3 regions of the Pinisolibacter sp. DMC100 genome follow, and region 2 is predicted to be linked to each of the others. Evidence: predicted binding sites of a transcription regulator. Region 2 holds the regulator's gene; each other region holds the start of a gene.
The links. The regulator LexA, encoded in region 2, represses DNA repair genes until DNA is damaged. The targets are predictions, from matches to a motif close to TGTTCNNNNTGTGTTCNG.

Region 1 (3,279 bases), on a different contig from region 2:
CTCGGAAAACCCCGCGCAATCCCCGCCTCCTGCACCGCCGCCACACCGGCATCCCGTTACAACTCCGACTTTCGTAACCCCGTGTCGCAACGACGCATGTCGGGTTCCTGCGGACGTCGGCCGGGCGCGGGGCGGAAAAACTCCCTGACGCTGGGTGAAGCCCACGATCACCGGACAGGGGGAACAATGGCGAAGGTCAGGTTCGCGAGCGGCGAGAACGTGCCGCTGGAAATGCACAAGGTCCGCATCGTCCAGAAGCTCGAGCTGCCGCCGATCGAGGCGCGGCTCGCTGCCGTCTCGGAGGCCGGCAACAACACCTTCCTGCTCAGGAACAGGGACGTGTTCATGGACATGCTGACCGATTCCGGCGTCAACGCCATGTCCGACCAGCAGGTCGCGGCGATGATGGTGGCCGACGACGCCTATGCGGGCTCCGCCACCTACGAGCGGCTCGAGGCGAAGCTGCGCGAGATCTTCGGCCTGCACTACATCCTGCCGACCCATCAGGGGCGGGCGTGTGAGAACATTCTGGCGCAGGTGCTGGTCACGCCCGGCTCGATCGTGCCGATGAACTACCACTTCACCACCACCAAGGCGCACATCGTGCTGAACGGCGGCATGGTCGAGGAGATCATCGCCGACGCCGGGCTCGAGGTGACGAGCGACGTGCCCTTCAAGGGCGACATGGACATCGCCAAGCTCGAAGGCCTCGTCGCCACCCACGGCGCCGAGAAGATCGCCTTCGTGCGCATGGAGGCGGGCACCAACCTGATCGGCGGCCAGCCGATCTCGCTTCGAAATCTCGCCGAGATCCGCAAGGTCTGCGACGCCAACGGGCTGATCCTGGTGCTCGACGCCAGTCTGCTCGCCGACAATCTGTGGTTCATCAAGACGCGCGATCCGGACTGCGCCGATCTCACCATCCGCGAGATCACGCGGAAGATCGCCGATCTCTGCGACATCATCTATTTCTCCGCCCGCAAGCTCGGCTGCGCGCGCGGCGGCGGCATCTGCATCCGCGACGAGGGCCTCTATCGCCGCATGCGCGGCCTGGTGCCGCTCTACGAGGGCTTCCTCACCTACGGCGGCATGTCGGTGCGCGAGATCGAGGCGCTGACCGTCGGTCTCGACGAGACCATGGACGAGGACATGATCAGCCAAGGCCCGCAGTTCATCGCCTACATGGTCGACGAACTGGTGAAGCGCGGCGTGCCGGTGATCACCCCGGCGGGCGGCCTCGGCTGCCACATCGACGTCATGCGCTTCCTGCCGCACGTTCCCCAGGCGCAGTACCCCGCCGGCGCGCTCGCCTCGGCGCTCTACATCGTCTCGGGCGTGCGCGGCATGGAGCGGGGCTCGCTGTCGGAACAGCGCAATCCCGACGGGACGGAGGTCTATTCCAACATGGAGCTGCTGCGGCTCGCCATGCCGCGGCGCGTCTTCACCCTGTCGCAGGTGAAATACGCCATCGACCGCATCGACTGGCTCTACCGGAACCGCGAACTCGTCGGCGGCCTGACCTTCGTCGAGGAGCCGGAGATCCTGCGCTTCTTCTACGGCCGGCTGGCGCCGATCGGCGACTGGCAGGAGAAGCTCGTCGCCAAGTTCCGGGCGGATCTCGGCGACAGTCTGTGAGGGACGGGCGCGGGGAGGCGCCCGAGCGAATCGCCGACGCGGGGAGGTCCCCGCGTCGGTCGGTACCGGGCTCGGCGCGCGCGGCCCCGGCCACCATGAACACCGCGCGAACACTCATCCGATTTCGTAATTGAATCAAATTGATGGACGGGGCTTTACGAACGAGAACAAAGTGTGTACATTGACCTGACTTTGAACGACAGCCGAACGCGTGCGACAAGGAGCAGGACGATGGCACAGGCTTCACTTCGCCTCGTCGAAGGGGATGGTATGGACAGGACCAAGGCTTTGGACGCGGCGCTCCAGCAGATCGAGCGCAACTTCGGCAAAGGGTCGATCATGCGGCTCGGCCAGGGCAAGGTGGTCGAGATCGAGACGGTGCCGACCGGTTCGCTCGGGCTCGACATCGCGCTCGGCATCGGCGGCCTGCCGCGCGGCCGCGTCGTCGAGATCTACGGTCCGGAATCCTCGGGCAAGACGACCATGGCGCTGCACTGCATCGCCGAGGCCCAGAAGAAGGGCGGCGTCTGCGGCTTCATCGACGCCGAGCACGCGCTCGACCCGATCTATGCCCGCAAGCTCGGCGTCAATCTCGACGACCTGCTGATCTCTCAGCCCGATGCCGGCGAACAGGCGCTCGAGATCGCCGACACGCTGGTGCGTTCCGGCGCGCTCGACGTTCTGGTGGTCGACTCGGTCGCGGCGCTGACGCCGAAGGCGGAGCTCGAGGGCGAGATGGGCGACAGCCTGCCCGGTCTCCAGGCACGTCTGATGAGCCAGGCGCTGCGCAAGCTCACCGCCTCGATCTCCAAGTCGAAGACCATGGTGATCTTCATCAACCAGATCCGCCAGAAGATCGGCGTGATGTTCGGCAACCCCGAGACCACGACGGGCGGCAACGCGCTGAAGTTCTATGCCTCGGTGCGTCTCGACATCCGCCGCATCGGCGCGATCAAGGATCGTGACGAGGTGATCGGCAACCAGACCCGCATCAAGGTCGTCAAGAACAAGATGGCGCCGCCCTTCAAGGAGGTCGAGTTCGACATCATGTACGGCGAGGGCGTGTCCAAGGTCGGCGAGCTGATCGATCTGGGCGTCAAGGCCGGCGTGGTCGAGAAGTCGGGCTCGTGGTTCTCCTACGAGAGCCAGCGCATCGGTCAGGGCCGCGAGAACTGCAAGCAGTTCCTGCGCGACAATCCGACGGTCGCCAACCGCATCGAGGCGGCGATCCGCCAGAACGCCGGTCTCATCGCCGACAAGATCATCCCGACCGGAACCGCCGAGGACGAGGACGGTCCGGTCGCAGACTGAGCCGGGCGAGGAACGGGTCGAGTTCGGGGCGGGTGTCTTCCGCCGTCGGACCGGCCGGGACCGTCGCGGTTGTCGTCGGGGGCCTCCGCACCATCTGATCAGAGCCGCGATCTTCACGATCGCGGCTCTTTTCATGGCCGATCATGCGGCACGCACATGGACAGGCGGGCGGTCGACCGTTAAAACCTGCGACCTGAGTTCAGACCCGAGAGGACCCAGTTCCGACATGAGTGGCGTCAACGAGATCCGCGCGACCTTCCTCGACTATTTCGCCAAGGCCGGCCACGAGGTCGTGCCGTCGAGCCCGCTCGTTCCGCGCAACGATCCGACCCT
Region 2 (3,279 bases):
CCCGAGGCGCTGTCGCTCCGCCGTCTCGCCGCCCTCGATCCCGCCGCCGCCGGCGCCGCCGTGGCGCCGATCGCCGTCTCGCTCGTCGTCGCCCTCGTCGCGGCTGCCCGCGAGACCGGCGTCGCCCGCGTCCGCTGGCTGGCGCTCGCCGGCGTCGTCGCCGTCGGCCTCGCCGCGACGGTGTGGCAGGTGCGCGCCGCGACCTCGACCTCCGCCCCGGCGCTCGCCGCCGCCGGCTGGGCGCTGGCCGCGCTCGGCCGCCACCTCGCCCGCTTCGACGCGCCGCGCTGGCGCCTCGCTCTCCTGCCGGCGGCCCTGCCCTTCCTGTCGCTCTTCTGGGTGGTCGTCCTGCCCGCGAGCCCCGCGCTCGCGCCTGCCGATCTCGCCGGCCTCGCCTGTCTCGACACGGCCGAACTCGCCGCCCTCGACCGCGCCGCCCCGCCCGGTCTCGCCCTGACGACGATCGACACCGGCGGCCACGTGCTGGGCCTGACCCGCCACGCCGTCCTCGCCGCGCCCTATCACCGCAACACGCAGGGCAACGCCGACGCCCTCGCCGCCTGGCTCTCGCCCCCCGACGAGGCCCGCGCCGTGCTCGCCCGGCGAGCCGTCACCCACGTCGCCTACTGCCCCGGCCAGGCCGACTTCGAACGCTACGCCGCCCGCGCCCCCGCGGGCCTTGCGCAAGCATTGCGCCACGGCATCATGCCGCCGTGGCTCGAGCCGATTCCCGTCGCGGGCAGATGGAAGCTGCTGAAGCTGCGGTGAGGGACGTGCGCCGAAACGCCGTTCCACGGCGCGAAACGGCGCCGTTCACGCTTCCCCCTTGCGGAACATCCGCAGAACGCGTAGCGTGAGTTCGTGATTTGTACCCATCGCGAGTCGCCTGCCTGACCGGCCGAAGAGGCCGGTGGGAGTGCATGGTGCGGACGGGTACGTTCGAGTGCGGGGCTTCTTCGGGGTCCGCGGGGATGGAACATGCCGGGGCGGACGCCGATCGCGTCGCGCCGGCTGGCGAGGGAACGGGGTCATGCTGACGCGCAAACAGTTCGAACTTCTGATGTTCATCCACGAACGTCTGAAGGAGGACGGCGTTCCCCCCTCCTTCGACGAGATGAAGGACGCGCTCGACCTTCGCTCCAAGTCGGGCATCCACCGCCTGATCACCGCGCTCGAGGAACGCGGCTTCATCCGCCGCCTGCCCAACCGGGCGCGGGCGCTCGAGGTGGTGCGCCTGCCGGATTCGGTGGCGCCGGGCCTCGCCAGCCCCGCCCGCGCGCCGGGCTCGAAGGGCTTCTCGCCCTCGGTGATCCAGGGCACGCTCGGCAAGCCGCGGCCGACCGCGATGCCGGGTCCCGCCGGTGAGGAGACGGCGGAGGTCGTGTCGATCCCGGTCATGGGCCGCATCGCCGCCGGCACGCCGATCTCGGCGATCCAGACCTATACCCACGCCATTCCGGTGCCCTTCGACCTGCTGGGCGGCGGCGAACACTACGCCCTCGAGGTCCGCGGCGATTCGATGATCGATGCCGGCATCCTCGACGGCGACACGGTGCTGATCAAACGCGGCGACAACGCCGATTCCGGCGACATCGTCGTCGCCCTCGTCGACGAGGAGGAGGCGACGCTGAAGCGCCTGCGCAAGCGCGGTGCCTCGATCGCCCTCGAAGCCGCCAACCCGGCCTACGAGACCCGCATCTTCGGCCCCGACCGGGTGAAGGTGCAGGGCCGCCTCGTCGGCCTCATCCGCCGCTACTGACGACGCGCGTCGGCCACCCCGCGCGTGGACGCGTCGTGCGCTCGGGGTGGCCGACGGTAGACGGATCCGGCCCGGGAGCAGGCGACGCATCGTTCTCGGGCTGCGGAGGTGTGTCGCTCTGCCGATCCATGAACGGGCTCACCAGTCGTCGTGCGCGTCGCTGGCTCGCGGCGGTCCCGCATCGTTGGTCGAGGCTCGCGCGGTTTCCATCGGCCTCCCGGCCTCCCGGGCGCTCGGGCTCCATGAGACCGTCTAGGGATCGGCGCCGACCGCCGTGGAATCGGAGAGGTCCGCCTCGGCCGGCGCCGGCGCGGCGGATGCGCCGCCGTCCGGCGGATCGGCCGTCACCTCGGCGAGCGCATGGACGGCGTTCGGGTCTCGTGGCGTCCATGCCCGCGGCGACGCCGGCAGGCTCGGCGTCACGGAGAAGGTGAGACGTTTCTTCGTCGGCTTCGTTTCGCCGACCGTGACCTCGGCAGGCCCTGCCGGTCGCGATCGGTCCCCGTCCTCGGGTGCGGACGCCGCATCGTCCTGCGTCGGGTCGACCGCACCGGCCGACGGCGACGCATCTTTCCGGTTCGCCCCGCGCCCGAGCGCCTCGACTGCCCGCGTGCCGTCCGACTCGACACCGTCGGGCACCGGCACCGCCGCCACGTCGATCGTCACCGCGCCGGTCTTCGCCCGGGCGACGCGGTCGAGCACCAGGCTCGTCGCGGCGCAGCCCGGCGGGGCGGCGAGCGCCGAGATCACGATGTCGGCGCGGCCGCAGTCCTCGACGAAGCCGCGCGGATGGCGCACCACCACGACCCGCAGAGGCGGCCGCCCCCGATCGGACGAAGGCCCGCCTGCCGAGCCGCGCGCGCCCTCACTTCGCCCGTCGGCGAGCCCTTCGACCGACGTCTCCGCACTCGACTCCACGTCTCTCGCGCCGGTCCCGACCGCGCCTTCGCCGCCCCGGACGAAGGCGCAGCCGATCGCGTCGCAGCGCCAGCCGTCGGCGATGCCGGGCGCTCGCGGGTCGCGCGGATCGGCATCGGCGGCGAGCCAGATCGCCGTGTCGAAGGCGTCGTCCTTCGTCGCCAGCACGTGCAGCCGCCCGTCGTCGCCGCGCACCGCGACCGGCGAGCCGTGGCGGCCGATCATCACGTCGGGCCGCGGGCCGAAGCCGAGGAGGACGATCGACAGCACGCCCGGCACCAGGCCGACGAGGCGGATCCGCGAGCGCCACAGCGACAGCCACAGCACCGCCGCGACGCCGAGCGGCATCGCCGCCCAGTGCGGTGCGCCGAGGAGACCGCCGCCGCCCGGTAGCGCCGAGGTCCAGCGCCCGACCGCCACCATCCAGTCGATCCCGAGCCCCATCACCCACAGCGGCAGCGCCTCGAGCCCGAAGGGCATGGCGAGAAAGGCCACGACGGCGGCCGGCATCACGGCCATGCCGACGACCGGCAGCACCACCATGTTGGCGAGGATCGAATAGGGCGCGCCGCGATAGAAGATGCCGGCGATCACCGGCGCGG
Region 3 (3,279 bases), on a different contig from region 2:
GAGAAGGATACGGCCGATGGCTCCGCGCACGCTCTACGACAAGATCTGGGACGATCACGTCGTCGCCACCCAGCCGGACGGTACCTCGCTCATCTACATCGATCGCCACCTCGTCCACGAGGTGACCAGCCCGCAGGCCTTCGAGGGGCTGCGCGTCGCCGGCCGCAAGGTCCGCGCGCCGGAGAAGACGCTGCTGGTCGTCGACCACAACGTGCCGACCACCGACCGTTCCAAGGGCATCGACGATCCGGAATCGGCGCTGCAGGTGGCGACGATCGCCCGCAACGCCGCCGACTTCGGCCTCGAATACTACGACGCCTTCGACATCCGTCAGGGTGTGTGCCACGTCGTCGGTCCGGAGCAGGGCTTCACCCTGCCCGGCACCACGATCGTCTGCGGCGACAGCCACACCTCGACCCACGGTGCCTTCGGCGCGCTCGCCCACGGCATCGGCACGTCGGAGGTCGAGCACGTGCTCGCCACCCAGACGCTGGTCCAGGCCAAGGCCAAGAACATGCGCGTGCTGGTCACCGGCAAGGCGCCGCACGGCATCACCGCCAAGGACATCGTGCTGGCGATCATCGGCGAGCTCGGCACCGCCGGCGGCACCGGCTACGTCATCGAATATGCCGGCGAAGCGATCATGGATCTCTCGATCGAGGGCCGCATGACCGTCTGCAACATGTCGATCGAGGCGGGCGCCCGCGCCGGCCTGATCGCGCCGGACGCCAAGACGGTCGCCTATTTCGAGGGCAAGCCGAAGGCGCCGCAGGGCGAGAAGTGGGACGCCGCAGTCGCCTACTGGAAGACGCTGTTCTCCGACGAGGGCGCGCATTTCGACGCCGAGATCCACATCGACGCGAGCAAGCTCAAGCCGAACGTCACCTGGGGCACCTCGCCGGAAGACGTCATCGCCATCGACCAGCCGATCCCGGATCCGGCGGCGATCGCCGACGAGACCAAGCGCATCTCCAAGCAGCGTGCGCTCGAGTACATGGATCTGAAGCCGGGCATGAAGATGACCGACGTCAAGATCGACACGGTCTTCATCGGTTCCTGCACCAACGGCCGCATCGAGGACTTCCGTGCGGCCGCCGCGGTCGCCAAGGGCCGCAAGGTGGCCGAGGGCGTGCGCGCGCTCGCCGTGCCGGGCTCGGGCCTCGTCAAGGAACAGGCCGAGGCCGAGGGTCTCGACAAGATCTTCATCGAGGCCGGCTTCGAATGGCGCGAGCCGGGCTGCTCGATGTGTCTGGCGATGAACGCCGACCGGCTGTCACCCGGCGAGCGTTCGGCCTCGACCTCGAACCGCAACTTCGAGGGCCGTCAGGGCTTCAAGGGCCGCACCCATCTGGTCAGCCCCGCCATGGCCGCCGCCGCCGCGATCAAGGGCCGCTTCGTCGACATCCGCGATCTCGACTGATCTGCGAGCGACCACATCGGACATGCGAGAGGCCGGGGGAGACCCCGGCCTCTTTCGTCGTTCGGGCCGTGGCGGCGGTCGGCGCGGCAACCTCGACGGACTCGTGAAGGTTGTGGCTCGCCGGTCCTGCAGAGTGCCGTCCCGAGACGGGACGAAGCGGTTGCCGTGCGTTCACCATCTCGCGTCAAGTGTCTGACGACGATTCGGAAATTGGTGCGGCGGCGGGGCGTCGGCACCAGATCTCGTGGGGAACGAATCTGGAATCGGAGCGAGTCAGCGATTCGGGCCGGGTTCGTTCCAGACTCGTTCCGGTTGCCACGGAGGGGTGAACGGCGGGCGCGGGCGACGTACCGTCGTCGGCGGGAAACGATTAAGGGGGCGCAATCGCTGCGGCCCCGTGCTAAGGGTCGCTCTCCGATCCGCCCGTCGCGACCCGTTCCGGTTCGACCACGTGAACACGACCACCTCGGCGCCTCGTCCCTCCGACCTCGCCTCGCTGCCTCAATTGCCGCGCTCGGCTCGTGCGCGCACGGTCACGGCCGTGCTCGGCCCGACCAACACCGGCAAGACGCACATGGCGATCGAGCGGATGCTGGCCAACCGCACCGGTCTGATCGGCCTGCCGCTGCGGCTGCTGGCCCGCGAGGTCTACGGCAAGCTGGTGGAGCGCGCCGGCAAGCACGCCGTGGCGCTGGTGACGGGCGAGGAGAAGATCGTCCCGAAACACGCCCGCTACTGGGTCTCGACCGTCGAGGCGATGCCGCGCTCGGCCGACGTCGACTTCGTGGCGATCGACGAGGTGCAGCTCGCCGGCGATCTCGAACGCGGCCACGTCTTCACCGATCGCATCCTCAATCTCAGGGGCAAGAACGAGACGCTGCTGCTGGGGGCCGCCACGGCGCGCGATCTGCTCGAGAAGCTGGTGCCGGGCCTGATCGTGGTGTCGCGGCCGCGCATGTCGCTCCTGACCTACGCCGGGTCGAAGAAGCTGCTGCGTCTGCCCGCCCGCACGGCGGTGGTCGCCTTCTCGGCCGAGGAGGTCTACGGCATCGCCGAGCTGGTCCGCCGCCAGAGGGGCGGCGCGGCGGTGGTGATGGGGGCGCTTTCCCCCCGCACCCGTAACGCCCAGGTCGAGCTCTTCCAGTCGGGCGACGTCGACATCCTGGTCGCCACCGACGCGATCGGCATGGGGCTGAACCTCGACGTCGACCACGTCGCCTTCGCCGGCTCCCGCAAGTTCGACGGCTGGCAGTACCGCGGCCTGACGGCGGCGGAGTTCGGTCAGATCGCAGGGCGCGCCGGGCGGCATCTGCGCGACGGCACCTTCGGGGTGACGGGCCGGGTCGATCCGCTACCCGACGACCTGGTCGAGCAGCTCGAGGCCCATCGCTTCAACGCATTGCAGCGCTTCCAGTGGCGCAATCCGGCGCTCGACTTCGCGTCGATCGCGGCATTGCGGCGCAGTCTCGACCAGGCGCCGCGCGAGGAAGGCCTGACGCGGGCGCCGGAGGCGGACGACCAGCGGGCGCTGGATCTGGCGGTGCGCGATGCCGACGTCATGCGTCTGGCGCAGGGCCGCGAACGCGTGGCGCTGTTGTGGGACGTGGCGCAGGTGCCCGATTATCGCAAGATCGCGCCCGCCAATCATGCCGATCTGGTCGCGACCCTCTTTCGATTCCTCGTCGAAAAGGGCACCATCCCCTCCGACTGGTTCGCCCGGCAGCTCGCCGAGGCGGATCGGATCGACGGGGACATCGATACTCTGTCGGCCCGAATCGCGCACGTGCGCACATGGACCTTCGTCGCCAATCGTCCCGACTGGTTGACGGACCCCGTCCATTGGCGCGACAAGACGCGCG

Region 1: recA (recombinase RecA) is a predicted target of LexA. The motif match lies at 1,799-1,816, and genes of this name have one in related genera.
Region 3: ACT541_RS01785 (helicase-related protein) is a predicted target of LexA. The motif match lies at 1,714-1,731, and genes of this name have one in related genera.

The regions. Positions count from the first base shown of each region.
Region 1 is NZ_JBQUZT010000009.1:48,691-51,969, reverse strand. Features, by position in the region: gene ACT541_RS19310 (tryptophanase) at 187-1,635, shown strand; gene recA (recombinase RecA) at 1,867-2,946, shown strand; gene alaS (alanine--tRNA ligase) at 3,173-3,279, shown strand, end outside.
Region 2 is NZ_JBQUZT010000002.1:385,742-389,020, reverse strand. Features, by position in the region: gene ACT541_RS10685 (hypothetical protein) at 1-768, shown strand, start outside; gene lexA (transcriptional repressor LexA) at 1,031-1,759, shown strand; gene ACT541_RS10675 (ComEC/Rec2 family competence protein) at 2,012-3,279, opposite strand, start outside.
Region 3 is NZ_JBQUZT010000001.1:362,927-366,205, reverse strand. Features, by position in the region: gene leuC (3-isopropylmalate dehydratase large subunit) at 17-1,420, shown strand; gene ACT541_RS01785 (helicase-related protein) at 1,995-3,279, shown strand, end outside.